DNA from 4 places in the Pseudomonas sp. ASL4 genome. Region 3 is predicted to be linked to each of the others. Evidence: predicted binding sites of a transcription regulator. Region 3 holds the regulator's gene; each other region holds the start of a gene.
What was found. Region 3 encodes FliA, which starts transcription of late flagellar genes. Its sites were predicted from a motif close to CTAAAGTTTNNNNNNNNNNNGCCGNTAA; they were not measured.
Positions count from the first base shown of each region.

Region 1: a site for FliA is predicted at 3,279-3,306, ahead of AC1MEW_RS18370 (methyl-accepting chemotaxis protein). Genes of this name have one in related genera too.
Region 2: a site for FliA is predicted at 1,990-2,017, ahead of motA (flagellar motor stator protein MotA). Genes of this name have one in related genera too.
Region 4: a site for FliA is predicted at 4,878-4,905, ahead of AC1MEW_RS04290 (methyl-accepting chemotaxis protein). Genes of this name have one in related genera too.

Region 1 covers NZ_CM155280.1:4,076,261-4,083,852, reverse strand. The annotation lists gene AC1MEW_RS18395 (FMN-dependent NADH-azoreductase) at 1-495, opposite strand, end outside; gene AC1MEW_RS18390 (LysR substrate-binding domain-containing protein) at 627-1,535, shown strand; gene AC1MEW_RS18385 (MmcQ/YjbR family DNA-binding protein) at 1,532-1,891, shown strand; gene AC1MEW_RS18380 (DUF1294 domain-containing protein) at 1,888-2,316, opposite strand; gene AC1MEW_RS18375 (undecaprenyl-diphosphate phosphatase) at 2,313-3,143, opposite strand; gene AC1MEW_RS18370 (methyl-accepting chemotaxis protein) at 3,434-5,068, shown strand; gene pnuC (nicotinamide riboside transporter PnuC) at 5,318-5,881, shown strand; gene AC1MEW_RS18360 (AAA family ATPase) at 5,878-6,402, shown strand; gene AC1MEW_RS18355 (hypothetical protein) at 6,762-7,226, shown strand; gene AC1MEW_RS18350 (adhesin) at 7,223-7,592, shown strand, end outside.
Region 2 covers NZ_CM155280.1:89,100-96,691, forward strand. The annotation lists gene motB (flagellar motor protein MotB) at 17-1,066, opposite strand; gene motA (flagellar motor stator protein MotA) at 1,070-1,921, opposite strand; gene AC1MEW_RS00405 (HDOD domain-containing protein) at 2,088-3,626, shown strand; gene rhdA (thiosulfate sulfurtransferase) at 3,668-4,483, shown strand; gene asd (archaetidylserine decarboxylase) at 4,502-5,362, shown strand; gene AC1MEW_RS00420 (molecular chaperone) at 5,605-7,395, shown strand; gene serB (phosphoserine phosphatase SerB) at 7,559-7,592, opposite strand, start outside.
Region 3 covers NZ_CM155280.1:6,300,689-6,308,280, forward strand. The annotation lists gene AC1MEW_RS28855 (chemotaxis protein CheA) at 1-1,037, opposite strand, end outside; gene AC1MEW_RS28860 (protein phosphatase CheZ) at 1,091-1,879, opposite strand; gene AC1MEW_RS28865 (chemotaxis response regulator CheY) at 1,902-2,273, opposite strand; gene fliA (RNA polymerase sigma factor FliA) at 2,442-3,182, opposite strand; gene fleN (flagellar synthesis regulator FleN) at 3,179-4,009, opposite strand; gene flhF (flagellar biosynthesis GTPase FlhF) at 4,126-5,460, opposite strand; gene flhA (flagellar biosynthesis protein FlhA) at 5,472-7,592, opposite strand, start outside.
Region 4 covers NZ_CM155280.1:979,728-987,319, forward strand. The annotation lists gene rep (DNA helicase Rep) at 1-283, opposite strand, end outside; gene AC1MEW_RS04275 (putative bifunctional diguanylate cyclase/phosphodiesterase) at 547-2,220, shown strand; gene AC1MEW_RS04280 (NorM family multidrug efflux MATE transporter) at 2,364-3,761, opposite strand; gene AC1MEW_RS04285 (LysR substrate-binding domain-containing protein) at 3,919-4,839, shown strand; gene AC1MEW_RS04290 (methyl-accepting chemotaxis protein) at 5,014-6,990, shown strand; gene AC1MEW_RS04295 (aldose 1-epimerase family protein) at 7,255-7,592, shown strand, end outside.

The DNA.
Region 1 (7,592 bases), 2.2 Mb from region 3:
GCCCAGGAAACCGAACAGCACTTTCAAGTAGTCTTCGTGAGCGACGCCAGTCGCTTGACCAACGTGCATGCCGCCGGAGGTCGAAACGATTACGACTTTCTTGCCACCGCACAGGCCTTCAGGGCCGGCTTCGGTGTAGCGGAATGTCTGGCCGGCAACGGCGATGCGGTCGATCCAGGCCTTGAGTTGGGTCGGGATGGTGAAGTTGTACATCGGGGCGGCGATAACCACAGCATCCGCGGCAAGGAACTCGGCCAGGGTCGAAGCGCTCAGTTCTGCTTCGTGCTGTTGCGCGGCGTTGCGCAGTTCTGCGGTAGTGCCAGCAGCGACCAAAGTAGTCGAAGAGAAATGGCTGATGGCATCGGCAGCCAGGTCACGGTAAGTCACGACGGCCGAAGTATCAGCGGCTTGCCAGGCTTTAACCACTTCGCCACTCAGCTGACGGGAAGCCGAGTTGTCACCCAAAATGCTCGAATCGATATGCAACAGTTTCATAAGTGATCTCCAGGTGAGGATCGCCACCGGGCGATCTGATGGAGAGGATGCTACAGATGAATCTAATAGCTGATTAGCCCGCAACAATGCGATAGTTCGTCCCACTGATAGAACAGTCGAGTCTCAAACCCATGCAAGACCTTAATGACCTCTACTATTTTGCCAAGGTGGTCGAAGCGGGTGGCTTCGCGGCGGCCGGGCGGTTGCTGGGGATTCCCAAGTCGCGACTGTCGCGGCGCATCGCCGAACTGGAAGAACGCCTGGGCGCGCGCCTGCTACAGCGCACCACCCGGCAACTGAAGTTGACCGCCGTGGGCGAGCGTTACCTGCGTCACTGTCAGGCGATGTTGTTGGAGGCCGAGATGGCCGACGAAGCGGTGGCCAGCATGTCCAGCGAACCCCGGGGGCGACTGCGGGTGTCCTGCCCGGTGGGTTTGGCCAATCAAATGTTGCCGACGGTCATCAGCGACTTCCTGGAGAAGTACCCGCAGGTCCAGCTGGAGGTCATGCTGGTCAACCGTCGGGTGGATCTGGTCACTGAAGGTGTCGATGTCGCCCTGCGCGTCCGCGAGCTGGGGGATGAAGATCCGTTGCTGGTCACCCGGCGTCTGCGTCAGGCGCAGACGCTCATGGTCGCCAGCCCTGCCTTCCTGCACGGCCGCGAGATCAATCACCCGGAAGACCTCAAGGGCTTGCCGGTGCTCGGCGCCCTTGAACCCGACCGCATGGTGCATATCCGCATGCTCGATCAACAGGGCAAAAGCTGCGACCTGGCACTGGAAGCACGGCTGGGCATTGACGACTTTATCGTGCGCAGGGCCTGCGCCCTCGCCGGCCAGGGTTTTACGATTCTGCCAATGATGTATTGCGAGTCAGAGCTGGCGGACGGCTCACTGATCCAGTTGCTGCCCGACTGGTCAATGCCTGGCGGCTGGCTGCAAGCGGTCTACCCTCATCGGCGCGGGGTGATGCCGGCTGTACGTGCCTGGCTCGACCATTTGATCGAATCATTCAATGCCTGTGGGGACCGTTTGATATGAAGGCTGGACGCATGAGCGAAGCGGATGTCGCACAGTTTTGCCTGACGCTGCCCGGTGCGCGGGAGGATTACAAATGGGGCGGTGTGCGGGTGTTTTCGATTGCCGGCAACAAGATGTTCGCGTTGCAGAACCTGCGGGGCGATTCCCTGGCGTTCAAGGTCGACAAGGATTTGTTTCTCGGTCATTGCGACCGACCGGGCATTCACCCGGCGCCGTACCTGGCCCGGGCGCAATGGATCATCATGCAGACGCCCTACCCGCTAGGCGCCGAAGAACTGCAAGGCTTGTTGCAACGATCCCACCAATTAGTGGTGAGCAAGTTGCCCAAGCGCACACAGGTAGGACTGCTGCTCTAGAAGAGCGCGAAAAGGTGTGCCCCAAGGAACAACTGGTCGATCCAGAACACCTGATGCAGCAGCACGATCAGCCAGAACACCAGTTGAAACGAGACCTTGCGGGTCTTGTGCCTGAACACCTGCTGAGCCAACAAAGCGCCGGGCCAGCCACCTGCCAGTTCCACTGCGTGCAAGATGTTTTCCGGCGTGCGCCAGGTATCGGCACGAGCCTTGCGCTTGTCGCCCCAGTACAGGAAAAACGCCAGCACGCTGACCACGCCGTAACCCGCCAAGGGAATCACCGAAACGCCGCGCAGCCATAACGACAACGCGCCATACAGCGGCAGCGCACAAAGAGCGGCGAACACCAGCAATTTCAAGCCTAGATGCTGGACCCCGCCCCCGGACTTGCGGCCGGGGTTGTTCCGCGCGCCGGAGTCGTTCATGGCTTGGCGGCAGCCCAATCGATCCAGCCAAACTGCCAGGTCGCCAGGATCACCAGGCCAAACGCAATCCGATACCAGGCAAACGCCGCATAGCTATGAGTGGCAATGAACTTGAGCAGCGCCTTGACCGCGATCATCGCGAAGATGAACGCGGTGATGAAGCCGACGGCGAATACCGGAAAGTCTGCCGGCACGAACAAATGGCGATACTTGAAGCCCGAATAAACCGCCGCGGCGACCATGGTTGGCATGGCCAGGAAGAATGAGAACTCGGTCGCGGTTTTACGCGACAGCCCGAACAACAGGCCGCCAATGATTGTCGAGCCGGAGCGGGATGTCCCCGGGATCATCGCCAGGCACTGGGCGAAACCGACTTTCAGCGCGTCCTGCCAGGTGATGTCGTCGACCGTTTCGGCATGCACTTCGTGCTGACGCTTCTCGGCCCACAACATGATGATCCCGCCGACGACCAACGCCGCCGCCACCGTGATCGGGTTGAACAGGTATTCGTGAATCAAATCGGAAAAAATCACCCCCAGCACCACCGCCGGCATGAAGGCGATCAACAGGTTGGCGGTAAAGCGACGCGCACTCGGCTGGGTCGGGAGGCCAGTGACCACGTCGAGGATTTTGCGGCGAAACTCCCAGACCACGGCCAGAATCGCGCCTAACTGGATAATGATGTTGAATGCAATGGCGCGCTCACCACCGAAGTTGAGCAAGTCCGCAACAATGATCTGGTGTCCGGTACTCGAAATGGGCAAAAACTCCGTCAGCCCTTCTACAACTCCAAGAATCAGCGCCTGAAAGGCGGTCCAAAGGTCCATCAATCCCCCAAAGGCGTTGCATCTAGGCACGCCCCGTTAATATTTTTAATACGTCACTGCGCTCAGCGTAGCTGAAGTTTCGTGCACACAGGATCCCTACGAAACGGTAAAAATTCCGTGAAAAATCAACTTGGATTCAGGTTTTTCCGTGCGAGGCCGAAATCCTATCAGAGATGCCTGATTAACGCCGTCGCGTAATTGGACTTGCGTCGCATAGCCCCAACCGGCAAAGCGTGGTTGGATGCTGGCGACCGTTTATTACAAGAAAAAGAATCCGGAGTGACAGCGTTATGAACAGCTTGCGCAGTGTGTCGATCAGCCGACGCTTGTGGCTCATCTTGATCGTGGCCATCGTGATGTTACTGACGCTGGGCGTGTTGATGCTCAAACAGATCCACGATGACCTGTACGACGGCAAAGCGCAGAAAACCCAGCATGTGGTGCAGACCGCCAGTGGCATTCTGAACTATTACCACGACCTGGAAACCGCCGGCACCCTCACCCGCGAAGCTGCGCAAAAACAGGCGCTGACCGTGGTTCGCGGACTGCGCTACGACCAGAACGACTACTTCTGGATCAACGACCTGACGCCGGTGATGATCATGCACCCGGCCAACCCGAAACTTGAAGGCCAGAACCTTTCGACGATCCGCGACCCGGATGGTTTTGCGCTGTTCAACGAAATGGTCGCCATCGCCAAGGCCAAGGGTGCCGGCATGGTCGATTACCGTTGGCCGAAACCGGGCGCCAGTGCGCCGGTAGAAAAAACCTCCTACGTCAAACTGTTCGAGCCTTGGGGCTGGGTGATCGGCTCGGGCGTGTACATCGATGACATGCAAGCCGAGTTCTACGGCCAGGTCTGGGAAGCGTCGTTTATCGGCGTGGCAATTGCCCTGATCATGGCGCTGCTGGTGATCATGATTGCCCGCAGCATCGTGCGTCCGCTGCAAGAAACGGTGAACGCCATGGCCAACATTGCCAGCGGCGAAAGCGACCTGACCCGCAGCCTCGACACTCACGGCCAGGACGAAGTCACGCAACTGGCGCGGCACTTCAACGCCTTCACCGCCAAGCTGCGCCAGGTGATCAGCCAGTTGCAGGTCTCTGCCAGCGCCTTGGGCCAGTCTTCCAGCGATATGGGTAACGACGCCGCGCAAGCTCAGCAACGCAGTCAGCAGCAGTCCCAGCAAATGGAACTGGTGGCAACCGCGATCAATGAAGTGACCTACGGCGTGCAGGATGTGGCCAAGAACGCTGAACATGCAGCCAGCGAAATGCGCGACGCCGAGTCTCAGGCGCAGCAAGGCCAGGTCAACATCGATGGCAGCTTGCAGCAGATTGATAAACTCTCCAGCACCATTGATCAGGCGGTCGAAGTGATTCGCACCCTCGCCGCCGAAAGCACGCAGATTGGCAGCGTGCTGGAAGTGATCCGCTCGATTGCCGAACAAACCAACCTGCTGGCACTCAACGCCGCCATCGAAGCCGCCCGGGCCGGCGAGCAAGGTCGTGGGTTTGCGGTGGTGGCCGATGAGGTGCGTCTGCTGGCTCAGCGCACCCAGAAGTCCACGGCGGAGATCCAGTCGATGATCGAACGCCTGCAAAATCACTCCGAAGCAGCGGTCAAGGTGATCGGCGACAGCAGCCGGGCGTCGCAACTGACCATCGAACAGGCGGGGCTGGCCGGTGCGAGCCTGAGCGCTATCGGCCAGGCTCTGCGCAACCTCAACGGGCTGAACGCGTCGATTGCCAGCGCCACCCTGCAACAGGCCCATGTGGTGGAAGACATCAACCAGAACGTCACCCAGGCGGCCGGGCTGTCCCACAGCACGGCACTGGCGGCGGAGCAGTCGAGTTTGGCCAGTGTTCACCTGAAGGAATTGAGCGAGCAGTTGAACGGGTTGCTCAAACAGTTTCGCGTCTAGGCAACACCACTCACTGTGGCGAGGGGGCTTGCCCCCGTCCGGCTGCGCAGCAGTCGCCAAACCCTACAACCGAGGTGTGCCTGATACATCGCAGTTGCAGGGCTTGGGAGCGCTACGCACTCCAACGGGGGCAAGCCCCCTCACCACAAAAGTCCGCTCCGGCACTCCCGTAGGAGCCGCCGAAGGCTGCGATCTTTTGATCTTCCCGCTACAATCCGCCCCCTCTTCGATTTCCCCCAAGGAACCTCCATGTCCGGGCTTGAACTGTTTGCGGCCGCCCTCGGCGTGATTGCCGTCTGGCTGACGGTCAAACAGAACCCCTGGTGCTGGCCGATCGGGCTGGTGATGGTGCTGCTTTACACCTGGATTTTCTTCGACGTGAAGCTGTATTCGGACATGCTGCTGCAAGTGATTTACGCCGCGTTGCAACTCTATGGCTGGTGGCAGTGGACCCGCGCAGGCGACGCCCATGACGGTCGGCAAGTCAGTGAACTCGGTGCCCGCTCGATCATGCTCGGGCTGGCGGCGGGCGCCATTGGCAGCCTGTTGCTGGGCGCGGCAATGGCTCACTGGACCGATGCCGCCCAACCCTGGCTCGATGCCGCGCTGACTGGTTTCAGCCTGGTGGCGCAGTTATGGATGGCACAAAAGCGTGTGCAATGCTGGCCGTTGTGGATCGTCCTCGATGTGATCTTTGTCGGGCTGTTCATTTACAAAGGCCTGTACCTGACCGCGACCCTCTACGGCTTGTTCACCGTGATTGCGGTACAAGGCTGGCGTGAGTGGCGCGCCGATCCGGCGTTGCACGCATGAAGGTGCTGGTACTCACCGGCCCCGAATCCAGCGGCAAGAGCTGGTTGGCGGCCGGGCTCAAAACACAGTTTGGCGGTGTGCTGGTCGATGAATACGTGCGCTGGTTCATCGAACAGAACCCCCGGGACACCTGCCTCGCCGACATCCCCGAAATCTCCCGCGGCCAACTGCAATGGGAAGATCAGGCCCGGGCCGGGCAGCCGCACCTGTTGATTCTGGATACGCATTTATTGAGCAACATTCTCTGGAGCCAGACCCTGTTCGGCGACTGCCCGGCCTGGATCGAGCAGGCGCTGCTGGCTCGACACTACGACTTGCACTTGCTGCTGTCGCCTGAGCAGGTCAACTGGACGGACGATGGTCAGCGGTGCCAGCCCTCGCTTGATGAGCGTCGAGCATTTTTCAATGCCACCCACGCTTGGCTGGCACAGCATCAACAACCCTTCCAAGTGCTGCAAGGGGACTGGGCTGAACGCCGGGCTCAAGCAATACGAGCCGTCACCCTGTTGCTCGCCTCCTGACCTTGCCTTTGGGGCGAAAGCCCCAGTGTTTACCCCTGATTCAGAGGCAAAGTGTCCATTCCTGAAACACTTCCCTTCCCGAAAAAGCCCCGTTTGAGCACCCTTCATCGTCCTGTCATGGCACCTGTTAAGGTTCTGATACACCTTGGCGCAAACCCTTGTTCTAGAGCTTTTGGACTGCATCAGCCCATTGCACGCGGTAGGTAGTGTCTCAGCCATGAAACAGTTCAAACATCGTCTCTTCAGACCTTTCCGCTAACCCGTTGAAATAAAACAACAATCAAAAAGCGGCACAGCTTTCGCTCTCTCCTTCATAACGCTGACAGAAGCCAGCCCACAACGAAGAAGGAATTGCTGCCGTGGGAACTTTCAATAAAGGTTTGACGAATGTACTGCTGATCGGGTGTGCCGTCAGCGCCCTCACCAGTCTTCCCGTCATGGCCGATGGCAATGGCGTGATCGTTATCCAACGTCAGGTTCAACCGATTCCTATAGGTCGTAACGGCGGCAAAGACCCCTACCCGACCACAGTCAGTGCCAACCCTTCGGCAAACGTCGTCCAGGCGACCCACGGCGGGGAACTGAGTGACAGTGATTTTGCCGGCATTGCCAGCGGATCTTCAATCAGCAGCATGATCAACTTCAACGGGGCCAGCCCACAGGGACTGAACGTTGTAAGCGGTTCCAATAGCATACCCGGTGTGGGCGGTGGCAGCGGTGGCAGCGGAAATACGGCCGGTGCCGGGGCTTCAATCTCTGGAACCATAAACCGCAGCATGAGCACCGGCCTCGCCCCTCTAACCAATCTGGGAGGGGTGAAATGAAATTCTCCCTGATCTTCATCGCCCTGCTGGCCAGTGCCGGCGCCATGGCCGACTCCAATGTGCCTGTGGTCAACAGCGCCACTATTCAGAGTTCCGGCGCCCAGTACAGCGGCAACCTGGGTGTTAACCAGGCGGCTGGCGATCAATCGCAGCAGACCAACGCCCGGGCCCTCGCCATTGGCAACAATGCCTCGGCGAGCACCATCGTGAACCAGAACATCAATACACCCGCCGATCCACGGATGAACGCAACCGCCAGCATCGGTGGCAACTCTTTCAGCAATGGCAGCGGTGTACTGGGCGTTAACCAGTCGGCCGGCGCCAACAACCAGATGGCCAACGCAATGCGGATAAGCATCAGCACGG
Region 2 (7,592 bases), 1.3 Mb from region 3:
GCTTGATTGTTGTGGGTCACTGCTTGGGCGGTTCCGCCGGTTTGGCCGGATCACCCGGCTTCGGCGCCGGATCTTCAAACAGGTTCAAACGCTCACGAAGTTCATGAGCCGGTACCGGTTGCTTGTCCGCAGGCACAGCATTCGGATCGACCGGTGTGGCCGGTGCCGGCGGTGCTTCACCCGGAGCGCCCTGCCCTGGTGTCGGCGCTGGTTCGGCACCTTGTGAACCTTCGATCGCGGCCTGAGCCTTCTTCGTCAGTACAACGATGTCGATACGACGGTTGACCGGGTTGAACGGGTGCTCCCGGTCGAACAACGCCGACGAGGCATAACCGACGACACGTGCAACTTGCGAATCCGGATAGCTACCGGCAACCAGCGCACGGCGAGCGGCGTTGGCACGGTTGGCCGACAATTCCCAGTTACCGAAATCACCAGTGCCGGAGTACGGCTTGGCGTCGGTGTGACCGCTGATGCTGATCTTGTTCGGCACCGCTTTGATGGTATCGGCCATGGCCAGCAGGATGTCTTCGAAGTACGGTTTCAGACGAGCCGAACCTGAGTCGAACATCGGCCGGTTATCCGCGTCCATGATCTGGATGCGCAAGCCGTTCGGGGTGATCTCGAACAGGATCTGGTCCTTGAACTTCTGCAACTGCGGGTTCTCTTCGACCTTGTTCTGCAGTTCTTGCAGCAGCAATTCCAGGCGTTCTTTCTCGACCTGTTCGGCCATGCCTTCGACCTGGTCGGTATCGACCGTCACCTTGTCCGGCTGCGGCTGGGATTTCACCTCAGGGTTGAGGGTGTTCTCCGGCGCCAGGGTCGGTGTGCCGCCCAAATCGATGATGTACGGCGTGCCGCTTTCGGAGAAGCCGACCGGGTCTTTGAAGTAACCGGCAATGGCGATCTTCTGTTCCGGCGTGGCAGTGGACAGCAGCCACAACACCAGGAAGAACGCCATCATCGCCGTCGCGAAGTCAGCGAAGGCGATTTTCCAAGCGCCCCCGTGATGCCCGCCAGCAATGCGCTTGACGCGCTTGATGATAATCGGCTGATTATTTTCCATGGCTTAGCGACCGCGAACGGCTTGTTCCAGCTCGGCAAAGCTAGGACGGTGCGCCGGGTACAGAACCTTGCGACCGAACTCCACCGCCAGCGATGGCGGCATGCCGGAAGCCGAAGCGACCAAGGATGCCTTGATGGCTTCGTAGACGTTCAGTTCTTCCTTGGCGTCGTGAGCCAGGGAGTGAGCCAGCGGGCCGAAGAAACCGTAAGCCGCGAGAATACCGAAGAAGGTACCGACCAGCGCCGCACCAACGTGCATGCCGATGGCTTTCTGGTCGCCTTCGCCCAGGGAAGCCATGGTCACCACGATACCGAGTACCGCCGCAACGATACCGAAACCCGGCATGGCGTCGGCAATGCCGTTTACCGCGTGGGATGGGTGTTCCAGGTCTTCTTTAAGGCTGTAGAGCTCCATGTCGAACAGGCCTTCAAGCTCATGGGGAGCCATGTTGCCGGACGACATGATGCGCAAGTAGTCGCAGATAAACGCGGTCATGCGTTCGTCTTTCAGTACCGCCGGGTACTTGGCGAAGATCGGGCTGGCAGAGGCATCTTCAATGTCGCCTTCGATGGCCATCATGCCTTCGCGGCGGCTCTTGTTGAGGATCTCGTAGATCAGGCCCAGCACTTCAAGGTAGAAGGTGTGGCTGAAGCGCGAACTGAACATGCCCAAGGATTTCTTGAGCACGTGCAGGGTCATGTAACCGGGGTTGGCCTGCAGGAATGCGCCAAGGGCCGCACCACCGATAATCATCACCTCGAAAGGCTGGATCAGGGCGGCAATCTTGCCGTGGGAAAGCACGTATCCGCCGAGCACGCTCGCGAATACGACGATGATGCCGATAATTTTAGCCATAGGTAGGAGAGTACTTACTGAGTCGGGTTCAAGGTCATATTCGGAAGTTAAAAAATCTCTTCTTCTACTTATCGGCAAAACTGCGCCAGACTATAGCCAGTTCAGGCGAAAAGCCAATTTAGCCCGCGCCGGGCGTGTTTACCGCCAATGATGATCCCGTCCAGCCATGGCTAACGAAACGAACGTTCCAACCCCAAAACCGACCACTCTTGAAGGCTGGGTCAAGCTTCTCGATGGAGTGCGCCTGCCGGTTCCGCAAGAGAGTCATGACCGGGTCTGCAAAGCCATTCGCGATAGTCGCAGCTCATTGCGCGACATCGCCGAGCGGATCCAGGACAGCCCGGCCCTGGCCTTGAGCGTGATTCGCGAAGCCAACCGCCACACCCACGGCAGCATGAGCGAGCCAGCGGAAAACCTTGAAGTGGCGCTCAGCCGCCTCGGTTTGAAACGTGCCGAAGAGTTGCTCGCTCGCCTGCCCGCCGTACCTCAGGCCGAGATCCCGGTGGCCCTGCGCCAATTGCAACTGATCAGCCAGCACGCGACCCAACAGGCCAACGGTTTTTTCGCCAGTCGCCTGGCGCGGCTGTGGCAGGACATTCATTGGGGCAGCCTGCTGTTTCTCTCGCCGCTGTGGCCGATGGCGCTGACCCATCCACAGTTGCTCGAAGAATGGGAACTGCGAGTCATCCATAAAGGTGAGTCGGCGCGCAAAGTCGAAAAGCAATTGTTCGGCGTGCGCCTGCTGGAGATCTGTCTGGCGCTGGTGGATATCTGGCGCCTGCCGATCTGGGTGCAACAGGGCTATCGCCTGCTGCTCAACGAGCAACGGGAACTGGTGAAAGTCCTACGCATCGCCCGGGACAGCGATCATCCGTTGCGTCAGCAAAACCGCCTCGACGACGATCCAACCCTGCGCCGCTGGCTCAACCAACCGGCTAACACCGTGCTGTTGGCCAACGGTCTGGCGCTGTCGGCGCAACAGGCCTGGGACAGTCCGCACAGTGAACGCTGGCAGTTCCTGACCAGCCTTTACCTGCAAATCTCGATGGATGAAGTGCAACAGCAATTGCACCAACAGGCCGCCAACAGCGCCCGACATCACGCCATGCCGGACCTCTGGCACCCGGCGGTTTCGCTACTGTGGCCGTGGGGCATGAATCACATTCACGCGGGTTTGCTGCCGGCCCCGGCACCGACCACCGAAGATCTGACAAAGTGGCGCAAACAATGCGCCGAACTGTTGGTGGAGCCGAGCCGTTTTACCAATGCAATGCACCTGACCACCTCGGCGCGGGATGCGCTGGTGGCCTGCGGCATGCGTCGGGTGATGATCCTGATGGCCGACCGCACCCACGCCAATCTGCGGGTGCATCAAACGGCCGGGCTGGCGAAAGAAGCCGCCGGGCTGAATTTTGCGGTTAGCCAAAGCAACGTGCTGCAACGCTTGCTCTCGCAGCAAGCCCAGGTACGCCTGACGCCGGACAACAATGCCCAGTTTTCGGCCCTGCTCCCTGCCGGCCTGCGTTCACAGTTTGGCGGCGAACACCTGTTGCTGCGTTCACTGGTCAATAATGGCCGGGTGATCATGATTGTGGTGGCGGATCAGGGCGGCGGGCCGTTCTCGGAAATCACCGTGCAAGCCTTCGGCAAAACCGCGCAGTGCATTGAAAAGGCACTCCACAGCTTTAGCACCCGTGGCCAATAGGCTGCGCTACAATCCTCCCCTTTGTGCTCTGGAGACCTCACATGTCTGACTTCTCTGGCTTGCCGCTGGTCATCGAGCCGAGCGACTTGCTCCCGCGTCTCGACGCCCGCGATCTGATTCTGGTGGACCTGACCAGCAGCGCCCGCTACACCGAAGGGCACCTGCCCGGTGCGCGTTTTGTCGATCCGAAACGCACGCAACTCGGTCAGGCGCCAGCGCCAGGTTTGCTGCCGACCCACGCCTCCCTTGAAGCATTGTTTGGCGAACTGGGCCACAACCCTGATGCGGTCTACGTCGTTTATGACGACGAAGGTGGCGGCTGGGCTGGCCGGTTTATCTGGCTGCTGGATGTCATTGGCCACAGCAAATACCACTATGTCGACGGCGGTCTTCCGGCCTGGCTGGCAGAAGGCTTGCCGATGTCGATCCAGATTCCGGCCCCGGTCGGCGGCCCGGTTGCCTTGACCCTGCACGACGAACCCACCGCCACCCGCGAGTACCTGCAAAGCCGTCTCGGCGCTGCGGACCTGGCGATCTGGGACGCCCGTGGGCCGCTGGAGTACTCCGGCGAGAAGGTCTTGGCGGCCAAGGCCGGGCACATCCCGGGTGCCGTGAATTTCGAATGGACTGCCGGCATGGATCAGGCGCGCCACCTGCGCATCCGCACCGACATGCCACAGATCCTCGAACAACTCGGCATCAGCAAAGACAAAGAAGTGATTACCCACTGCCAGACTCACCACCGTTCTGGCTTCACCTATCTAGTGGCCAAGTCCCTCGGTTATCCGCGGGTCAAAGGCTACGCCGGCTCCTGGGGCGAATGGGGCAACCATCCCGACACCCCCGTAGAGATTTAAGGTTTTTAAGGACAGTTAATGAATAAGCGTTTGTTTATCCTCAGCCAATACCTGCTGCCCCATCACTTGCTCTCGCGACTGGCCGGCTGCATTGCCGAATGCCGCGTGCGCTGGTTCAAGAACGCCTTCACTGCGTGGTTCGCCAAGCGTTATCAAGTGGACATGTCTCAGGCACTGGTCGAGGACCTGACTGCCTACGAGCACTTCAACGCATTCTTCACCCGCGCCTTGAAAGACGGCGCGCGTCCACTGGACGAAACCCCGGGCGCGATCCTCAGCCCGGCCGACGGTGCGGTCAGCCAACTCGGCCCGATCGAACACGGTCGCGTGTTCCAGGCCAAGGGCCACAGCTTCAGCGTTCTGGAACTGCTGGGTGGCGATGCCGCCAATGCCGCGCCATTCATGGGCGGTGATTTCGCGACCATTTACCTGTCGCCGAAGGATTACCACCGCGTGCACATGCCGCTGGCCGGCACCCTGCGCGAAATGGTCTACATCCCGGGCCGGATCTTCTCGGTCAACCAGACCACCGCCGAAAACGTTCCGGAACTGTTCGCCCGCAACGAGCGCGTAGCGTGCATTTTCGACACCGAGCGCGGGCCGATGGCCGTGGTGCTGGTGGGCGCGATGATCGTGGCGTCGATTGAAACCGTTTGGGCCGGGTTGGTGACGCCGCCGAAACGCGAGCTGAAAACCTTCCGTTACGACGAAGCCGCCCGTGCGCCGATCCATCTGGAGAAAGGTGCGGAACTGGGTCGCTTCAAACTGGGCTCGACCGCTGTCGTGCTGTTCGGGCCGGATCAAGTGAAGTGGGCTGAAGAGCTGGCGGCCGGCACGCCAGTGCAGATGGGCCAGGGCATGGGTTTGCCAAAAGCCTGATCCGCTGAGCCGAACCCCGCGAGGGGTTCGGCGCTTCCCGCTCCACACCGTCCCCCGTAGGAGCTGCCGAAGGCTGCGATCTTTTGATCTTTGTCTGCGGCGCCCTCGCGAAAAAGATCGCAGCCTTCGGCAGCTCCTACCCAAGCGCATATGCCACAGGCATCGCGACGTACGCCTTGCGACAGCAAGTGCTACAGTCAGGTCATTCACTGCCCATTTCCCGGTTGGAGCTTTTCCACGGCATGAATGAGACCAGCCCCCCGCTATTACTGCGAGCACCGATTCCGACGCAGTCACGCCTGTCGTTCTGCGAAGCCACCCCGCGCGACCTCAAGCGCTGGATCGCCAACCTGCCCAAAGCCAACATTGGCGAAACCGCTCGCCAGTTGTATCAGGGCCTGAGCGAACTCAATCAATTGCTGACGCCCAGCGACAATCGCCTGCAACTGCTCGAGTTGTTGCGACCCGAGGTGTATTACGTCTGCAAGCACCTGGAACGGCATTTCCTGCATCAGGCGATTGTCCTCGACGAGCGCTCGCGCAAGATCGCCAACCTCTGCCAGGCGCTGCAAAGCCATTTGGCGATCGGCTACAAACAGATCGTCATGCGGATCGCGCCACGTTTCAGCAAGGACCGCGCGCCGCTGCTCACTCAGGCGCTGCAACGGGCGATCCATTGCCTGAACGGCCCGTTGATCCGCGCCACCCAGCTCTACTGCCCGGTGCCGGAAGGGGTCTGGCTGGAGCTGCATCAGTTGTATCGAATCGGCTGTGAGCATCGACTGCAAACCATCAGTGTGCGCGATGAACTGGCCAGTGAGACGCCAGACCTGAGCATCGAAAACACCTACGTCGCCGCCCTGCTGTTGGGCGCCTCGCGCTGCAATCAACTGCGTCAGAACCAGATCGCCCGGCTCGCCGAGGTGCTGGAACCCTGGAGTAAATGGATCAAGCTGCACCCCGGCCTCCCCGGTGATGAGCTGTTTGCTGTCGCGCCGGACCTCGACACCGGGCCGCGCTATCGTGCCAAGTTCCGCGCCGAGCAGCAGGAGGGTTTGCTCGGGATTGATCCGCAGCCGCTGGTGGCGGCCATCGAAGCCCGCCTGCTCAATCCAGGCAACGATTCCTCCACGCTGCCCGTACCGACAGGCTTGAATCCGGATACGCTGCAACACCTGCACGCGGCGTGGGGCCAGGCTGCCGAGCGCAGCTTCCAGCGCACCGTCGGCAATGGCACCTTGACCCTGTGCGTGGGCATGAGCGCGCTACATTTTTACCTGGGCGGGCAACGCTCCTTCAGCGACATCCTGAAAAACCCCGCCGGGCGGCTGGCGCAGTTTTCGGCGGCGTCCCCGGCAGGTGGAGGCAAAGACAATTGGAGTCATGCCTTCGACGCCGCGCCCAGTGGCAACGGCGATGCCCTGCTGCCTTACGAAGAAATTGAATACCCGCAACTGCAAAACGACGACAGCCACGAGGCTGGCGACCGTAACCAGCACTTCCCGACTTACGCGCTGCCGGTGGTCAATCACAGCCCCGGCGGTTATTGCCTGGCGTGGCCCGGTGCGGTGCCCGCCGAGCTACAGGCCGGTGAAATGGTCGGTATTGAGGATTCTGCCGGTCAGGGTTGGAGCATCGCCGTTGTGCGCTGGATTCGCCAAGTGCGCGGCGGCGGCACGCAGATGGGTATCGAGCAAGTCGCACCTTACGCCGAGCCTTGTGGCCTGCAATTGGTGCGCACCCGAGACGATCACAGTCAGTACCTGCGCGGCCTTCTACTGCCGGCCATCAGCGCCATCGACTTGCCCGCCACCCTGCTGGCCCCGCGCTTGCCGTTCCAGGAAGGTAACAAGGTACTGATCAACACCAACGGCCATGAACGGCGCGCCGGGCTGGATCGACGGGTGTCGAGCACCAACAGCTTTAACCAGTTTGCCTATCGCTCGCTGGAGGCCAGTAAAAACGAAAACGCCGCGGGGAGCGGCGTGGTCGGGGCGCAAGAGGATTTTGATTCGTTGTGGAAATCGCTTTGAGAGCGAGCCCAATACCTGTGGCGAGGGGGCTTGCCCCCGTTCGGCTGCGCAGCAGTCGTAAATCCATACAACTCGGTCTGACTGAACGAATGCAGGGGGCCGCTCCGCGACCCAACGGGGGCAAGCCCCCTCGCCACAGAAGCCAGCTCAGGCAACCGAGTACTCAGAGCTGCCCGTCACGATCCCGAAAGCCCAGC
Region 3 (7,592 bases):
GCGGCGCGAGCAGGTGCCGGAGCAGCCGCAGCCGCCGGTTTCGGCGCTTCAGCTTTAGGCTCAGGGGCTTTAGCCGCAGGTTTCGCGGCAGCGGCAGGCGCCTTGGCGACTGGCGCGGAAACCACTGCCCCGGTGCCGACTTCGGTGAACTTGCCTTTACCGTGTAACTCGTCGAGCAGCGATTCGAACTCGTGATCGGAAATCAGATCACCGCCGGCCGCTTTAGCGGTTGGCGCCGCCGGGGCCGGTGCCGAGGCAATGGCCGATTCCAGCGCGTCCACAGCAAAGTTGCCCTTGCCGTGCAGTTGATCGAGCAGTGCTTCGAATTCGTCGTCGGTGATGTCCGAACTGTCGCCCGGCGCTTTCGGGGCAGCCGGGGCAGCAGGCGCGGCCACGGCATCGACCGCGAACTGGCCTTTGCCATGCAGCTGATCGAGCAACGACTCGAACTCGGCGTCGGTGATTTCGTCGCTGGCCGATGCATCGGCGGCCGGTGCAGGAGCAGCCGCCGGGGCCTCGGCCTGAGCCTTGACGGCATTCAGCGAGTCCAGCAGTTGTTCGAATTCGTTATCGGTAATGTCGCCCGACTCGCTTTCAGCGGCCGGTTCTTCCACCGCGTCAGCAACCGGAGCCGCTGCATCGGCGCTTTGCGGCTCGGCCAGACGGGCCAGTGCCGCAAGCAATTCTGGAGTGGCAGCCGTGATCGGACTGCGTTCGCGGACTTCGGTGAACATGCCGTTCACTGCGTCCAGCGCTTCGAGAACCACGTCCATCAGTTCCGAGTCGACGCGTCGTTCACCCTTGCGCAGGATGTCGAACACGTTCTCGGCGATGTGACAGCACTCCACCAGCTCATTGAGCTGGAGGAAGCCGGCGCCCCCTTTTACAGTGTGGAAACCGCGAAAAATTGCATTGAGCAAGTCCGCATCATCCGGTCGGCTTTCCAGCTCAACCAGTTGTTCGGACAGCTGCTCTAGAATCTCGCCGGCCTCAACCAGGAAATCCTGAAGGATCTCTTCATCGGCGCCGAAGCTCATTAAGGGGGTGCTCCTAAGGTCTAAAAACCTAAAAAACCTGAAATTCTAAAACTCTAAAATCCTAGGCTGGATAACAAATCGTCCACATCGTCCTGACCGGACACAACATCTTCTCTTTTATCGGCATGAATCTGCGGACCTTCACCCTGAGAGAGATGTTTTTGCGGATCTTTTTCAGCCAGCATCGCTTCACGGTCATGTTCGATACCCGCAAAGCGGTCTACCTGACTGGCCATGAGCACGAGCTTGAGCAGGTTACTTTCAACTTCGGTGACCAATTGGGTCACGCGCTTGATCACTTGACCGGTGAGGTCCTGGTAATCCTGAGCCAGCAGAATGTCGTTCAGGTTGCTCGACACCACGCGATTGTCTTCGCTGCTGCGTGTCAGGAAACCGTCGACCCGCCGCGCCAGCTCACGGAACTCTTCAGCCCCGACTTCGCGACGCATGAACCGTCCCCAGTCGGTGCTCAACGCCTGGGCTTCATTGCTCAGGCCGTTGACCAGCGGCGTGGCGTTTTCCACCAGGTCCATGGTGCGGTTGGCTGCGGCCTCGGTCAGCTTGACCACATAACCCAGACGCTCGGTGGCGTCCGTGATCTGCGAAACTTCCTCGGCTTGCGGCATGTGCGGGTCAATCTGAAAATTGACGATCGCGCTATGCAGCTCACGAGTGAGCTTGCCCACTTCCTGGTACAGGCCGCGGTCACGGGTCTGATTGAGCTCATGGATCAGTTGCACAGCGTCGCCAAACTTGCCTTTTTCAAGGCTGTCGACCAGTTCGCGGGCATGTTTTTTCAGGGTCGACTCAAAGTCGCCCTGTGAAGATTCGTTATGGTCCATAGCTCCCCCGTGGCGCAGTTTCTCAACCGATGCGTTCGAAAATCTTCTCGATTTTGTCTTTCAACGCCTGGGCCGTGAAGGGTTTGACCACATAGCCGTTTACACCGGCCTGGGCCGCTTCGATGATTTGCTCGCGCTTGGCTTCAGCAGTCACCATCAGCACCGGCAGGTGCTTGAGTCTTTCATCGGCGCGCACGTGGCGCAGCAGATCGATACCGGTCATGCCAGGCATGTTCCAGTCCGTTACCAGAAAGTCGATGCTGCCGCTGTTGAGAACCGGAATGGCAGTGATGCCATCGTCAGCCTCGACCGTGTTGGTGAACCCAAGGTCACGCAACAGGTTTTTAATGATCCGCCGCATCGTTGAGAAGTCATCAACGATGAGGATTTTCATGTTCTTGTCCAATTCGACCTCCAAGCAGTCTTAAACGCGCCCAGCACCTGGACACGCCACTTCAATCAATCCGGCAAAGCACTCAAATGACTGTCTGGAGCACAACAGATCGAGACCGCTGCAGTTCAACACCACACCAGCCTCGTTCGCAGTGCCCCCACACTGCCTTCAGCGCGCTCGCCACTCCCCCAAACGCCCCCGCAAACGGGCCGCGCACTGGCTGTGTAACTGGCTGACACGCGATTCGCTGACCCCCAGGACCTCACCGATTTCCTTGAGGTTCAGCTCTTCGTCGTAGTACAGCGCCAACACCAGTCGCTCACGCTCCGGCAAATTGGCAATCGCGTCCGCCAACGCAGCCTGGAAACGTTCATCTTCCAGATCGCGTGACGGCTCCAGATGAGCACTGGCGCCGTCCTCATGCAGCCCTTCGTGTTCGCCGTCCTGCAACAGGTCGTCGAAACTGAACAGGCGGCTGCCCAAGGTGTCGTTCAAAATCCCGTAATAATCGTCGAGACTCAATTGGAGTTCGGCCGCAACCTCGTGATCTTTAGCGTCACGGCCGGTTTTAGCTTCAATCGAGCGAATTGCGTCGCTGACCATGCGGGTATTGCGGTGGACCGAACGTGGCGCCCAGTCCCCTTTGCGTACTTCATCGAGCATCGCGCCGCGGATTCGAATGCCCGCGTACGTCTCGAAACTCGCGCCTTTGCTGGCGTCGTATTTGGTCGATACTTCGAGCAGGCCGATCATCCCGGCCTGGATCAGGTCTTCCACCTGAACACTGGCCGGCAAACGTGCCAGCAAGTGGTAAGCAATGCGTTTAACCAGTGGCGCGTAACGCTCGATCAGCTCGTACTGCGAGTCACGTGCCGACTTCTTGTAGAGGTTGTAGCCACTGGCTGTCATAGGACGGGTCCTGCGGTCTGTTGCACGAGACGCTCGACGAAAAATTCCAGATGCCCGCGCGGGTTGGCCGGCAGTGGCCAGGTGTCGACCTTCTGTGCAATCGCCTTGAACGCCAGGGCGCACTTGGAGCGCGGGAAGGCTTCGTAGACGGCACGTTGCTTCTGCACGGCCTTGCGCACGCTTTCGTCGTAAGGCACGGCGCCGACGTATTGTAAGGCGACGTCGAGGAAGCGGTCCGTGACCTTGGTCAACTTGGCGAACAGGTTGCGACCTTCTTGCGGGCTCTGGGCCATATTGGCCAGGACGCGGAAGCGGTTCATGCCGTAATCGCGATTCAGCAGTTTGATCAGCGCGTAGGCGTCGGTGATGGAGGTCGGCTCATCGCAGACCACCAGCAACACTTCCTGGGCGGCGCGGACAAAACTGACTACCGAGTCACCAATACCGGCAGCTGTGTCGATCACGAGTACGTCGAGGTTGTCGCCGATATCGCTGAAGGCCTGGATCAGGCCGGCATGTTGGGCCGGGCTCAGATGAACCATGCTCTGGGTACCGGAAGCGGCCGGGACGATGCGAATACCGCCCGGGCCTTGCAACAGAACGTCGCGCAGCTCGCAGCGGCCTTCGATCACGTCGGCCAGGGTACGTTTTGGCGTCAGTCCCAACAGAACGTCGACGTTCGCCAGCCCCAGATCGGCATCCAGCAGCATGACGCGCCGGCCGAGCTCAGCTAGAGCCAGGGACAAGTTCACTGACACGTTAGTCTTCCCGACGCCACCTTTGCCGCCGGTCACCGCGATCACCTGTACGGGATGCATGCTGCCCATGTTATTTCTTTACCTTGTCTTGCATAGACGGAGGCCACATTACTGGCTGCGCGTTCATCAACTGAACAATGCATGGCAGACCATCGATGTAGGTACAAAAACTGTTCATTAGTACCTCAGCCAACCTGCTTGGTCGGGCTGTGGTAAATATCAGCGAACATGTCAGCCATGGCTTCTTCGCTGGGTTCTTCCTGCATTTGCACGCTGACCGCGCGACTGACCAACTGATGACGTCGCGGCAGATGCAAATCATCCGGGATACGCGGACCATCGGTGAGGTAAGCCACCGGCAATTCATGACTGATAGCCAGGCTCAACACCTCGCCCAGACTCGCCGTTTCATCCAGTTTAGTCAGGATGCAGCCAGCGAGCCCGCAACGCTTGTAACTGTGATAAGCGGCGGTTAGAACCTGTTTTTGGCTGGTGGTTGCCAGGACCAGATAATTTTTTGATTTGATGCCACGACCGGCCAGGCTTTCGAGCTGCATGCGCAATGCCGGATCGCTGGCCTGAAGGCCGGCAGTATCGATCAGCACCACGCGTTTACGCAGCAGCGGGTCCAGCGCCTGAACCAGCGACTGGCCCGGATCGACGTGGGTCACCGACACATTAAGAATCCGGCCCAATGTCTTGAGTTGTTCCTGAGCACCGATACGGTAGCTGTCCATGCTCACCAGCGCGATGTTTTGCGCGCCGTACTTGAGCACGTAACGGGCGGCGAGCTTGGCCAGCGTGGTGGTCTTGCCCATGCCGGCAGGGCCGACCATGGCAATCACACCGCCCTCTTCCAGTGGCTCGACTTCCGGTGTGGCAATCATCCGCGCCAAGTGCGCCAGCAACATGCGCCAGGCCTGACGAGGTTCTTCAATATCGGTAATCAGCGCCAGCAGATCGCGCGACAACGGGCCGGACAAGCCGATGCGTTGCAGGCGACGCCACAGGTTCGCCTGGGCCGGACGGCTGCCTTGCAACTGATTCCAGGCCAGGGAGCCGAGTTGCACTTCCATCAGTTCGCGCAGGCTGTTGAGCTCGAAACGCATCGAATCGAAGGCCCGTGGGTCAACGCCGCCGGAGGCTTGCGCAGGCGCCGGTGCCTGACGACGCGGCGCGGCGTAAGTCGGCTCAACCAATGGCTCGGCAGCGGTCAACGGCAAGCCGGCGAACAACTGGCGATTGGTGGTCTTGTCACCGTCGGTCTCGCCATCGCCGCGCAGGCTCAGTTCGGCCTGGGCAGTCACGATGCGCGACTGGGTCTTGCGCAGCTCATCCTCGAGTTCCATGTTCGGAACGCGCGGGGCCAGCGCCGACAATTTGTAATCCAGGGCTGCCGTCAGCTCGACACCACCGGCGATCCGGCGGTTGCCAATAATGGCCGCATCAGCGCCCAGCTCATCACGAACCAGTTTCATGGCCTGACGCATATCGGCGGCGAAAAAACGCTTAACTTGCATAAACCACTACCTCAGCCGTTGGGCCCTACTGTCGCAACGATGGTCACTTGCTTGTTGTCAGGAATTTCCTGGTAAGCCAACACATGCAAACCCGGGACTGCCAGTCGGCCGAATCGCGAAAGCATCGCGCGAACCGGACCGGCTACCAGCAGAATCACCGGTTGACCTTGCATCTCTTGACGCTGCGCGGCATCGATCAACGAACGCTGCAGCTTCTCTGCCATGCTTGGCTCCAGCAGAACGCCCTCTTCCGAGCCTTGTCCTGCCTTCTGAAGACTATTGAGCAATATCTGTTCCAACCTTGGCTCCAGAGTGATAACTGGTAGCTCCGACTCAGTCCCTACAATGCTTTGGACGATAGCGCGGGATACGCCGACGCGCACTGCGGCCACCAGCGCGGCAGTATCTTGACTCTTGGCGGCATTGTTGGCGATGGCCTCGGCAATGCTGCGAATGTCCCGTACCGGCACTTGTTCGGCGAGCAACGCCTGCAAGACTTTGAGCAACTGCGACAGCGAAACAACGCCCGGCACCAACTCTTCTGCCAGTTTTGGCGAGCTTTTGGCCAGCAATTGCATGAGTTGCTGCACTTCCTCGTGGCCAATCAGCTCACTGGAGTGTTTGTACAGAATCTGGTTCAAGTGGGTCGCCACTACCGTACTGGCATCGACCACGGTGTAACCGAGGGACTGGGCTTGGGCGCGCTGGCTGACTTCAATCCAGACCGCCTCCAGACCAAAAGCCGGATCTTTGGCGGTAATGCCATTCAGCGTGCCGTAGACCTGCCCCGGATTGATCGCCAGCTCGCGATCCGGGTAAATCTCGGCTTCTGCGAGGATCACGCCCATGAGGGTCAGGCGATAAGCGCTTGGCGCCAGGTCGAGGTTGTCACGGATATGCACAGTCGGCATCAGGAAGCCCAAATCCTGGGAGAGCTTCTTACGAACGCCTTTAATCCGCGCGAGCAACTGACCACCCTGATTGCGATCCACCAGCGGAATCAGGCGATAGCCGACTTCCAGGCCGATCATGTCGATCGGGGTCACGTCATCCCAGCCCAGCTCCTTGGTTTCCTGGGCGCGGGCCGGGGATGGCAGCAGCTCTTGCTGACGCTTGACCTCTTGCAAGGCCTGAACCTTGACCACGTTCTGCTTTTTCCAGAACAGGTACGCAGCGCCGGCCGCCAGGGCCGCCATGCTGAGGAAGGAGAAGTGCGGCATGCCGGGCACCAGGCCCATCACTGCCATCAGGCCGGCTGCCACCGCCAACGCTTTCGGCGAGGCGAACATCTGGCGACCGATCTGCTTGCCCATGTCTTCCGAGCCGGAAGCACGGGTCACCATGATCGCAGCCGCTGTCGATAACAACAGTGATGGCAATTGCGCCACCAAACCGTCACCGATGGTCAACAGCGCGTAAACCTTGCCAGCGTCGCCGAAGCTCATGCCGTGCTGGAAAATACCGACTGCCATGCCGCCGATCAGGTTAATGAACAGGATCAGCAGGCCGGCGATGGCGTCACCGCGCACGAACTTGCTGGCACCGTCCATGGACCCGTAGAACTCGGCTTCCTGGGCGACTTCCATCCGGCGCAGTTTGGCCTGGTTCTGATCGATCAGGCCGGCGTTCAGGTCGGCGTCGATGGCCATCTGTTTGCCGGGCATCGCGTCGAGGGTGAAGCGCGCGCTCACCTCGGAAATCCGCCCGGCACCCTTGGTCACTACGACGAAGTTGATGATCATCAAAATCGCGAAGACCACGATACCGACCACGTAGTTACCGCCGATCACCACCTCACCGAAGGCCTGGATCACCTTACCCGCGGCGGCATGCCCTTCCTGACCGTGGAGCATCACCACTCGCGTGGAGGCCACGTTCAGCGCCAGGCGCATCAGCGTCGCCACCAGCAAAATGGTCGGGAACACTGCGAAATCCAGCGGCCGCAAGGCGTAGACGCAGACCAGCAACACGACGATGGACAACGCAATGTTGAACGTGAAAAACACGTCCAGCAGGAACGGCGGCACCGGCAACATCATCATGGCCAGCATGACCAGCAGCAACAGCGGCACACCCAGATTGCCCCGACTCAAGTCGGCGACGTTAGCGCGAGCACTGTTGATTAACTGAGA
Region 4 (7,592 bases), 2.2 Mb from region 3:
TGCGGATGATGTTCAGGCCCAGGTTGTGGAAGGTGCACACCGTCAGGCCACGGCCTTCGCCGCCCTTGAGCAGGGTGCCGACCCGTTCCTTCATCTCCCGCGCAGCCTTGTTGGTAAAGGTCATGGCGACGATGTACTGGGCACGGATGCCGCAGTTCTGGATCAGGTGCGCGATCTTGCGCGTGATCACGCTGGTCTTGCCGGAGCCTGCACCGGCGAGCACCAATAGAGGGCCGCCGACGTAGTTCACGGCTTCTTGCTGCCGGGGATTGAGTCGGGACATACGGAATCAGGGAGTCATTTGCGAAATGGGCCGGCATTTTAACAGGCTCAGCGAATTGTGCTGCTCTCTCCGACTTGTGACGCAGCACGCGATCTCTATTTGCCGGTTTTGGTACTTTCACGCAGGATGCGCGGGGGTTTTGCGTCTAATGTTCGTATTCCAGATACAAAACCGCGTTTGATAACCCAGGTCAGTTGGTCATTGGTTATCGGCGCGGCATAATGCCCGCCGCCTACATCATTAGCAGAGTCTAGGGAGCTAGCTTGTCTACGCCTGTCGAACCCTTGCGTTTGCTGCTACTGGCCGAAGAGCCAGCGTGGGCAGCGTTGTTGCGCGAGTGTCTGGCTCCAATGGGGAGCTCGGCAGTGCTGATCAGCGCGCCGAGTTGGGAGTCGGTCAACAGTTTGTTCGAAGACAACCGCAGTGCGGTGTTGTTGACGATCCCGGCCCTTCAGCCTCTGCCTGGCCGTTGCAGCCTGCCGACGGTGATGTTGCTCGAACACGAGCCGCTGACCCCGCCCGACGGTGTGAGTGACTGGCTGGTGCGCGATATGCTCGACGCCGGCATGTTGCGCCGGTGCCTGCGCCATGTGCGCGAGCGCGGCGTGCTGGAAAACACCCTGCAACGCCTGGCCGAGCAAGACCCGCTGACCGGCATCGCCAACCGCCAGGGTTTCCAGACCCTGCTGGCGGCGCGTCTGGCGGAAAACGACGGCCGCGGTTTGGCCCTCGGCCACCTCGATCTCGATAACTTTCGTCATGCCAACGACGCCCTCGGCCATCAGGCCGGCGACCGATTGATCCTGCAAGTGGTCGCGCGGCTGAAAAGCCAGCTTGAGGCCGGCGATCAATTGGCCCGGCTGGGCAGCGATGAGTTCGCCCTGCTGATCGACACCCGCCGCGCGCCGCAACGCGCCGAATGGATGGCCGAACGCATTACCGAAGCGTTGTCCGAGCCTTATTGGGTCGACGGCGAGAGCCTGTTGATCGGCTCCAGCCTCGGGATTGCCCATGCCCGGGCCCAGGCCGGCGCCGACCCGCTGATGTGGCACGCGCACATCGCCATGCAGCAGGCCAAGAGCACTCAGGGCTGCACCTTTCACATCTTCAACGAACGCATCAACCGCAATGCCCGCAGCATGGCCGATCTCGAAAGCGAGCTGCGCCGGGCCTTGCGTCGCGATGAGCTGGAACTGCATTACCAGCCGCGCCTGAACCTTGAAGACGGCCAGATCGTCGGCCTCGAAGCGTTGGTGCGCTGGCGTCATGGCGAACGGGGCTTGCTGCCGCCGAGCGAGTTCGTGCCGCTGGCCGAGCAGAGTGGTTTGATCGTGCCGTTGGGTTACTGGGTGATTTCCCGGGCCCTGCGCGACATGCAGGCGTTGCGCGAACGTGGTTTGCCGGCGCTGCACATGGCGATCAACCTGTCGTTCCGGCAGTTTCAGGACAGCCAATTGTTGTCGACCCTCAGTCGCTTGATCATCGAGCGTGGCGTTGAGGCGCAATGGCTGGAGTTCGAACTGACTGAAACCGCGGTGATGCGCCGTAGCGATCTGGTCAAGCAGACCATGGATGCCCTCGGCCGACTCGGCGTGCGTTTCTCTCTCGACGACTTCGGCACTGGTTTCTCATCGTTCGTGCACCTCAACAGCCTGCCGATCACCTTGCTCAAGGTCGACAAGAGCTTCGTCGGTGGCATGGAGGAGCGCGAAGAGAACCGCAAACTGGTGCACGCGATGATCAACCTGGCGCACAACCTCAATTTGGAAGTGGTCGCCGAAGGCGTGGAAACCCCGGAGCAGTTGGACTTGTTGCGCGGCTTTGGCTGCGATCAGGTGCAGGGTTACCTGATCAGCAAGCCTTTGCCGTTGGCGGAGTTGGTTGAGTATTTGACCTTTGGCAGCAGCCAGCAGCCCGCCCTCGAAATCGTGAGTTAAACGCGAAATCTGTGGGACGGGCTCTTGTGGCGAGGGAGCTTGCTCCCGCTTGGGCGCGTAGCGGCCACAAAATCTTTGCGACTGCTGCGCAGTCGAGCGGGAGCAAGCACCCTCGCCACACAAGCCTCGCTCCTACAGGGATCTCAGTCAGGCTGGGCGACTTGGAAGCTTGCCCCTGACGCAGGCTCGCGCCGAATCATCCGCTCCATCTTCCACTCAAACGCCAGCGTCAAACTCACCGCCGCGCACGCCAGTCCCAGCGCCAACCCCCACCAGACGCCCGTTGGGCCCCAGTTCAGATTGAAGGCCATCATCCACGCGGCCGGCGCGCCAATCAGCCAATAGCAACCGAGCCCGAACAAAAACGTGGTCTTGGCATCCTTGAGCCCGCGAATGCAGCCCATGGCGATGGTTTGCGTGCCGTCGAACAGCTCAAACCACGCTGCCACCGCCAACAGGCTCACAGCCAGGTCGATGACCGGGCGAAAGGCCGGGTCGTTGTGGTCGAGGAACAAGCCAATCAACTGATTCGGCAGCAGCCAGAAGACCATGGCGAAGGCGAGCATCGAAGCGCCGCCAAAGGCGATCCCGACCCGACCGGCCAGCCGCGCATCGAGCAGTTGCCCGGCGCCGTAGTGCTGGCCGATGCGCATGGTGATCGCATACGAAAGCCCCGCCGGCACCATGAACGCCACCGAGACAATCTGCAGCGCGATCTGGTGCGCCGCCAATTGCGTGCTGCCCATGGTGCCCATGCACAGCGCCGCGAAGGCAAACAACCCGACTTCCACCGCGTAGGTGCCGCCAATTGGCAGGCCCAGGCGCCACAGTTCTTTCAGGTACTGACGGTTCGGCCGTGACAGACCCTGGCGCAATGGGTAAGCGTCATACGCCGGGTGCCGACGAATATGCAGCGCCAGCGCCACGGCCATCAGGTTGGCAACAATCGCGGTCACCAGGCCGATCCCCACCAGGCCCATTTTCGGCAAACCGAACATCCCGGTGATCAACGCATAGTTGAGCAGGAAGTTGGCCACGGTGCCGCAGAGGCTGATGACCATCACCGGTGTCGCCCGGCCGATGGCGCTGGTGAAGCCGCGCAGGGCCATGAAACTCAGGTAGCCGGGCAGGGCGAACGGCAGGAACGTCAGGAACAGCCCGGCGGAGTGGACGTTGGTTTCGGTCTGGCCAAACAGCAGCAACACCGGTTTTAGGTTCCACAGCAGCAACCCCGCCACCAGCGCCATCAACCACGCCAGCCAAAGCCCGGCTTGCGTCAGTCGCGCCGCGCCAACGATATCGCCGGCGCCCTGACGGATTGCCACCAGGGTGCCGACTGCGGCGATCACGCCGATGCAGAAAATCGACACGAACGAGTAAGTCGCCGCGCCCAGCCCACCGCCGGCCAACGCCTCGGGACTCAGGCGCGCCATCATCAAGGTGTCGGTGAGGACCATCAGCATGTGCGCCAACTGCGAGGCAATCAGCGGCCCCGCCAGCCGCAGGATGGCCCAGAGTTCGATACGTGCTGGATGCTGCATGGTCATCACGCTCCCTCATGAAGTGAACTGGAAAGGCTCGATTCTCGGCGCTCTGCGGGGTTTGCACAAAGGGATAAAAAGGATGGGTGGCATGATTAAAACTCATCCTGCGGCGTTTCTGATAAGTTTGCCGAATCCCGCTATAGGAGCTTTCTCCATGTCACGTCGTCTTCCTCCCTTGTATGCCCTGCGCGCATTCGAAGCGGCGGCGCGGCACAGTTCGTTTACCCGCGCGGCCGAAGAACTGTCGATCACCCAAAGCGCGGTCAGTCGGCATATTCGTACGCTGGAAGAGCATTTCGCCTGTCGGCTGTTTCACCGCAGCGGGCGTAACTTGCAACTAACCGAGTCGGCGCGGTTGATCCTGCCGGGCATCCGCGAAGGCTTCACGGCCCTGGAGCGCGCCTGCAACACCTTGCGCGCCGAAGACGACATCCTGCGTATGAAGGCTCCGTCGACCCTCACCATGCGTTGGTTGCTGGCGCGGCTCAGTCGCTTTCGCCACTTGCAACCGGGTAATGAAGTGCAGTTGACCAGCGCCTGGATGGACATCGACTCCGTGGACTTCAACCACGAACCGTTCGACTGCGCGGTCATCCTCAGCAATGGGAATTTTCCTCCGGACTGGGAGGCGACGTTCCTGTTTCCCGAAGAGCTGATTCCGGTGGGCGCGCCGAATCTTCTGAAGGATCAGCCGTGGGACGTCGCGCGGCTGGCCAGCGCCGAGCTGCTGCACCCGACGCCGGACCGTCGCGACTGGCGCAGTTGGCTGGAGCGCATGGGGCTGTCGGATCAGGTCTCGCTCAAGGGCGGGCAGGTGTTCGACACGCTGGAATTGGGCATGATCGCGGCCGCCCGAGGTTACGGCGTGTCGATGGGGGATTTGCTGATGGTGGCCGAGGACGTGGCGCAGGGGCGTCTGAGTTTGCCGTGGCCGACCGCCGTCGCCAGCGGTGAGAATTATTACCTGGTCTGGCCGAAAACCCGCCCCGGTGGCGAACGTTTGCGCCGGCTCAGCGATTTTCTGCAAGGGGAAGTCCGGGCCATGGAGTTGCCGGACGTCGAACGCTTGAGCTAAATCGATGTAGCTGCCCGTGACCATAACCGGGTTAATTACTCAAGTATTCAGCGTTGCCGCCGAAAATCTGCTTGTGGAACCTTCGTGCCGGTTTCGCGTTTTTCCCATTATTAGAAATTTTGCTGAGCGTAGAGCTGGATCAAGGAGGATCCGGTCGCTCGGCCAGGAGCTGTCATGTCTCATCCCCGTGCCCGGATCGCCTCACAGCTTGGTCTCGCGCTAGCCGTGATTCTGGCGATTGTCATCAGCGGTAGCACCGTGTTCGCACTGCGCTCGCTGAACACCGCCAACCTCGCCACCCGCGAAGAACACCTGGCCAGTGAGGCCCGGTTGCTGGCGGATCAGCTGAGTACGTTCCACGGCACGTTGCGTGAAAGCACTCAGCGCCTGAGCGGTCTGTTCGAGAAGCGCTTCAGCGCGGGCCTCACCGTGCACGCGGATGAGCCGGTGACCGTCGCGGGCGTGCAGACCCCGGGCTTGCACCTGGGCAGCGAAGTGTTGAACAACAACTTCAAGGAAGTCGACGAGTTCAAGCAAATGACCGCCGGCGTGGCGACGTTGTTCGTGCGCAGCGGCGAGGATTTCATTCGGGTCAGCACGTCCCTGAGCAAACAGGACGGTAGCCGGGCCATCGGCACGTTGCTGGACCACGCTCACCCGGCCTATGCACGCTTGATGGCGGGGCAGAGTTATGTCGGTCGCGCCTTGTTGTTCGACCGCTCCTACATGACTCAGTACACCCCCGTACGCGACAGCAGCGGTAAGGTGATTGCCGTGCTGTTCGTAGGATTCGATTACACCGACGCGCAGAACGCGCAGTTCGAGAACCTTAAACGCTTCCGTATCGGCCAGACCGGCTCCCTGGCACTGCTCGACGAACAGAATAAATGGCTAGTGCCAATCGCCGGCGTACAAGCGCTGGATCAAGCCGTGCCGGCCATCGTTGCGCTGGCGAAGAAGCCGGGCAAGGGCGAGTTCTGGAGCGACAAATCGAAAGAATTCTACAGCCTCGCCGTGCCCTTCGAAGGCGGACCATGGTCGGTGGTGGCAAGCATGCCGCAAGACGAAATCAGCGCCGTGACCTGGAACGTCGGCATTAAACTGGCGATTGGCAGCCTGCTGGCGATGTTGATTGCGGTGGGTTCGGCAGTCTGGTTGCTGCGCAGCAAACTGGCGCCGTTGGGGGATCTGGTGCGTCAGGCTGAAGCCTTGGGTGCCGGTGATTTGAGCGTGCGCCTGAACGTGTCGAGCAATGACGAAATTGGTCAGTTGGCCCGGGCTTTCAACCAGATGAGCCAAGCGCTGTCGACCATGGTCGAGCACATCCGCAAGGCGTCGGAAGAGGTCAACAGTCGTGCCCAGGCCTTGTCCGGTCTGTCCGGCGGCGCGTATGAAGGGATGGAGCAGCAGTCCGGCGAGATCACCAGCATGGCCGGCGCCGTGGAAGAGTTCAGCGCCACGTCCCTGGACATTGCCGACAATATGGGCAGCACCCAGCGTCTGGCCCAGGAAAACGCACAGCAAACCCAGATCGGTCGTACATCCATGGAGGAAGCGTCCGCTTCTCTGGAGCAAATCGCTGGTGCCTTGAACAGCACCGCGACCGTGATTAACACCCTCGGCCAGCGCTCCCAGGAAATCGGCGGCATTGTCGGCGTGATTACCGCGATTGCCGATCAGACCAACCTGCTGGCGCTGAACGCCGCGATCGAAGCCGCCCGTGCGGGCGAGCAGGGCCGTGGGTTCGCGGTGGTGGCGGATGAGGTCCGTAACCTGGCGTCGCGGACACGCGAAGCGACGGACGAAATCTCCGGCATGATCCAAAGCATCCAGCAGGAAACCGGCAACGCCATCAGCACCATGGAGCAGGGCAATGTGCTGATGCAGGAAGGCCTGTCGCGCAATGCCAACGTCGCATCGGCACTGGCGCGGATTGATGAGCAGAGCCGTTCGGCGGGGCAGCAGTTTGCCGCGATCACCACGGCAACTCAGGAGCAGAGCAGCACCGCGACCTTGCTCAGCAGCAATCTTCAGAGCATTGCGCTGGCGAACAGTGAGCAGCGCGAAGTGGTATCCAATCTGGCCATTACCGCCAAAGAGCTTGAGAAGCTGGCGGCGGATTTGCGGCATGAGGTTGATCGGTTTCGTTGAGGCGCCACTGAAATAGCTTTCGCGAGCAAGCCCGCTCCCACATTGGATCTTTGGTGTTCACAGAAGCCGTGTACACCGCCGAACTAATGTGGGAGCGGGCTTGCTCGCGAAGGGATCACCTACATTTCCGTTTTAACCTCCCCTTTCGCATCAACCCGCTCCCAGCCCCTAGGCAGCAATTCTTCTCATGTCTCTATATTTAAGCTTGATGAATCGTTTCAGCAAGACTATAAAAATGGCACAACTCCAAGAAAGGCTCCTTCCATGACCCCGCTCAAACTCCTCGTTGCCCTCAGCGCGCTCTCCACTGCCTCCCACGCCATGGCCTGGGATTACGTCCTGCTCGACACGGACAAAGCCGCCCAGAACTGGCAAATCACCAGCCAACAACTGGGCGTAAAAACCGACAAACCCTTCTCCGTGACCCTGCGCACCCTGCACGGCGGTCGGCAGGAGGGCGTCAGCATCGTCGACATCGATAACGGCAAGATGAAACTCTCGGTAGTGCCGACCCGTGGGATGAACGTCCTGCAAGCGTCTGTCGGCAATGTGCGGATGGGCTGGGATTCGCCGGTCAAGGACGTGGTCAATCCGTCCTTTAT